2 regions of the Microbacterium sp. LWH13-1.2 genome follow, and region 2 is predicted to be linked to the other one. Evidence: riboswitches for the same ligand, from Rfam matches in the RefSeq annotation. Region 2 holds a riboswitch; the other holds the start of a gene.

What was found. Region 2 has a riboswitch for thiamine pyrophosphate ahead of MRBLWH13_RS14335 (ECF transporter S component). Riboswitches for the same ligand answer to the same signal wherever they lie in the genome.
Region 1: another riboswitch for thiamine pyrophosphate. It lies ahead of thiM (hydroxyethylthiazole kinase); the one in region 2 lies ahead of MRBLWH13_RS14335 (ECF transporter S component).

Annotation. Positions count from the first base shown of each region.
Region 1 covers NZ_CP151635.1:1,940,289-1,942,482, forward strand. The annotation lists gene MRBLWH13_RS09190 (bifunctional hydroxymethylpyrimidine kinase/phosphomethylpyrimidine kinase) at 1-304, opposite strand, end outside; gene thiM (hydroxyethylthiazole kinase) at 301-1,149, opposite strand; TPP riboswitch at 1,140-1,233, opposite strand; gene MRBLWH13_RS09200 (NAD-dependent epimerase/dehydratase family protein) at 1,257-2,194, opposite strand, start outside.
Region 2 covers NZ_CP151635.1:2,977,328-2,979,521, forward strand. The annotation lists gene MRBLWH13_RS14330 (ATP-binding cassette domain-containing protein) at 1-693, opposite strand, end outside; gene MRBLWH13_RS14335 (ECF transporter S component) at 690-1,349, opposite strand; TPP riboswitch at 1,343-1,452, opposite strand; gene MRBLWH13_RS14340 (D-alanyl-D-alanine carboxypeptidase) at 1,535-2,194, shown strand, end outside.

The DNA.
Region 1 (2,194 bases), 1.0 Mb from region 2:
CTTCTCGTGCGCGCAGCACCGGCGCGTCGCCCTGCCCGAGATGCACGCCGTCGACGCGCGCGCCCTGCTCCCGCGCGGCGAGGGCAGCATCCAGGCGGTCATTCACGACCAGCAGTGCACGACCGTCGATCACGCGCGAGAGCTCGACGAGCTGCGTCGCGATCTCGGCATCCGTCGCCGTCTTGTCCCGCAGCTGCACGACGCGGACACCCCCGTCGACGGCGCGGCGGACGGTCTCGACGAGACCGCGTTCCCCGCAGAGATCCGGGTCCGTCACCAGATACAGCGAGAGGTCCGCGATCACAGCGCATGCTCCTCGACGCGTGCCGCACCGCCGATGTCGTGCGGCTCCACGGATGCGAGCGCGTCGAGGAGCTCGACCGCGAAGCTGCCAGGTCCCGAGGCCCGTGCGGCGGCGCGTTCCGCAGCGATCGTGTACACCAGGCTCGCCGACGCGACGGCGGTCAGCGGATCGATCCCCGCGGTGCGGGCGGCCCCCAGGAAGGCGGCCATCACGGCGCCCAGTGCGCACCCGCCACCGGTGACCCTGGTGAGCAGCTCGTCGCCGTTCGCGATCCGCACGACGCGCCGCCCGTCGGTGATCAGGTCGACCGGCCCCGAGACGGCGACGACCGAGCCGTGACGGGCCGCGAGTGCGAGGGCGGCGTCGGAGGCGGCATCCGTGGTGTCGGTGGCATCGACCCCACGCCCTCCGGCGCTGAGTCCTGCGAGTGCGAGGATCTCGGACGCGTTCCCGCGGATCGCCGTGGGGCGCCGGGCGACGAGGTCGTGCGCGAGCGCGGTGCGCACGGGCAGCGAACCGATCGCGACCGGATCGAGCACCCAGGGAGTGCCGGAGGCTGCGGCACCGGCGACGGCTTCGAGGATCGCGGCCCGCTGCTCGGGGGTCGGAGTTCCGAGGTTGATCAGCACTCCGGACGCGACGCCCGCGAAGAGGCCCGCCTCGTCGACGATGTCGACCATCGCGGGTGCTGCCCCGAGAGCCAGCAGCACGTTGGCCGTGAAGCCCGTGACGACGGAATTGGTGATGCAGTGGGTCAGCGGTGGTGACTCACGGAGCGCGGACAGCAGCTCGGCGGCCGAGGCCACCAGGGTCGATTCGGATTCTGGACGCAGACGATCGCTCAATGCGACATCCCTTCGCTAGTACGAACTAGATCAGGTTCGACGGGTCTGTTCTCAGCCGCGGATGCGGCACCCCGTGTCACTGCTCGAAGTCTAGCGACGACCGGACATCACCCTCGCCGCTGCAGCAGGTCCATCTCGTCCACGCGGGTGAGCCCCGCGCGCCTGTCACGGTCGACCCCTCGCTCCTGCTCGTCGGCGACGACGGCCGCGACGGTCTCGTCGAGCGGGCGCAGGTTGCCGCCCGCGGCGCGATACCGGGCGTTGGTGCGGGTCATGAAGCCGGTCATCCCGGCGGGCAGCCAGAGGGGCAGCGAGCGCTCCCCCGCCCAGTACCCGACGCCGTTCTCGATCAGCCACTCGTCATCGGCCGTCACCGTGTCACCCCCGTGTGCGGCACTCCGTCGCACGGTCGCGAGCACCTCGGCGAGCGGATGCAGGTCGCCGATCGCGTTGACCACGCCCGTGGCATGCGTCGTGGCGACGAACTCCGACAGATCGTCGACGTCGATCACCTGCGCGCTGCGCCCCTCGGCATTCGGCAGCAGAACGGGCCCGTCGACCGCGCGCAGGAAGGCCGCAGCCCAGTATCCGAAGCGATCGCTCGGGTCGCCCTCGCCGACGATCAGCCCGGGGCGTGCGATCAGCGCTCGCTCACCGAGGGCACGCACGGCGTTCTCGGCCGCGACCTTCTGCGCGCCGTACTCGTACTCGTCACCCGGCTTCGCCGGTGCATGAACGGGAGCCGTCTCGTCGGCTCCCACCGTCGCGTCGTCGGAGTACACCGACATCGACGAGACATACGTCCAGCGGGCGGCCCGTTCCCCGAGCGCGGTCACCGCCGCCTCGACGTGGGCCGCATCCGATGAGACATCGATCACGTGGTCCCAGTCGCGACCCGTCACGGCGTCGTAGGCCGCAGGGTCCTCCCGGTCGGCCAGCACGAGGCTCGCCCCCTCGGGAGACGGGCGTCCTCCCCGTGCGAGGCACATCACGGTAGCCCCGTTCACCAGCATCCGCCGGGCGATCCGGCCCGACAGCCAACCCG
Region 2 (2,194 bases):
GCCGTCGGCGAGGACGACCGTTCCCTCCGGGGCGGCGCCCAGCACGACGACGCGGGTGACCAGCGGCAGCCAGACGTCGATGCGGTGCTCGATCACGACGAGGGTCGCGCCGCTGACGTCGAGGGCTGCGGCTACCGCATCCCTCACATCCTGCACGCCCTGCGGGTCGAGGTTGGCCGTCGGCTCGTCGAGGAGGATCGCGCCGGGGCGCATCGCCAGCACCCCGGCCAGGGCGAGGCGCTGCTTCTGTCCGCCCGAGAGGGCCGCTGTCGACCGATCCAGCGCGACGTCGAGATCGACGGCATCCAACGCCTGCCGCACCCGCTGCCAGATCTCGTCGCGAGGGATGCCGAGGTTCTCGCAACCGAACGCGACGTCATCGCCGACCCTGGCGAGGATCGTCTGGGTGTCGGGATCTTGCAGGACCATGCCGACCCGTCCGCGCGCATCGGCGGGCTTCTGCCCGTCGACGAGCAGCGCACCCTGCGTCTCACCCTCATCGGCCCCGCCGAGCACACCGCCGAAGCCCTGCAGCAGGGTCGATTTCCCCGAACCCGAGGCGCCGAGCAGCAGCACCCGCTCCCCGGGCTCGATGCGCAGGTCGACGTCACGCACCGCCCACCGCAGCCGCGTCGCGTACCGCCACCCCCAGCCGCGGGCTTCGAGGGTGGCGGGTGTCGTGGGCGAGGTCACACCCGTGCGGTGACCTCGCGGCCGGCAGCGAACCGACCGAGAGCGCCGGTCGCCGCGAGTCCTCGGGCGATCAGCCAGGCGCCGAGCCCCGCGATGATCGCACCCGAGATGGTCGTCGAGACGATGTAGACGGTGGTGAACAGCGTGTCAGCCCCGGCGTACCAGAGGATGCGGTCGTTGATGCCGCACGCGAGGCCTGCGCCCGCTCCCGCGAGCATGACGACGGGAAGGCGCCAGACGCCGTAGAGGAACACGAGGAAGATCAGCTCGGCGCCGAGGCCCTGCACGAGGCCCGAGACGATGGTGAGCGGCCCCCAGGCGTTGCCGACGAGCGCCGAGATGACGGCGGCCACCAGCTCGGTGTAGAGCGCGGCGCCGGGCTTGCGGATGATGAGGCCGCCGAGAACTCCGGCGATCAGCCATGGACCCGCGAGCAGACCCTGCACGCCGGGAAGCAGCGGGGTGAGGATGTTGCTCGGCACCTCGTACCCGACGTTCCAGAGCAGGAAGACCAGGGCGCACGCGACGGCGATGACGCTGGCCACGACGATGTCGACGACCCTCCAGCGCCACAGCTCCGGGCGACCGAGGCCCCTCGAGGGGGATGCGGTGGCAGATGCCGATTCCGTGCTGGATCCGGACGTGGATGTGCTCATCAGTGACTCCTCCCTGCGCTGGCATTACCCAGATCAGGTTCGACGGTCGAAGCGCGATTCGCTCCCTCTCAGCCCGGCTCGCCGGACTCCCGTGGTTGTTCTCACGATCTTACCCAGTGCCGACACTCGCGTCTGCTCCTGTTGCAGCGCCGCGGATCTGCGTGCGAGTTCGGTACCGTGAGGAGGTGACCGCTCCTGAATCCGCCGAGGCCACCGCCTCCGACGCGCCCACAGGCGACGCGCCCGGGGTGGACGCGCCCGTGGACGACGCGATGGGAAGTGGTGCGCCGGACGCCACACCCGCGACACCCGTCGAGGGCGACGCACTGGCCGTGTTCGACGACGAGCCCGAGGCGCAGTGGGCGGGGGCTGCGAGCGGAGGCACACCGCTGACCTGGGTCGACCCGGTCAGGGTCGCCGAGGAGACGACCGGCGGCTCGCTGGACGAGAGCGCGGGCACCGCGTCGGGAACCGCGCTGCTCAAGGATGCTCGGCTGCGACCGGCGATCGCGCGGCCGGGACTTCTGGTGCCGCTCGGCGTTCTCGTCGGACTGGTCGCCTCGTATGCGGGGACGACCCTGCTCTGGCCTCTGCACGAGGTGGCGCCGACCGTGCAGGCGGTCGAGATCACACCTGCCGCCGCGGACGCGGCAGCGATCTCGTGGCCCACTCAGGGAAGCGGCGCCGTCGGCATCGGCGGGCTCTCCACCGCCTCCTCATCTCTCGATGCCGCGGCGATCGCGAGCGTCACGAAGGTCGTATCGAGCCTGATGGTGCTCGAACGGATGCCGCTCGCCGTCGGCGAGCAGGGCCCGGAGTTCTCCTTCACCCGGGCGGACAACCTC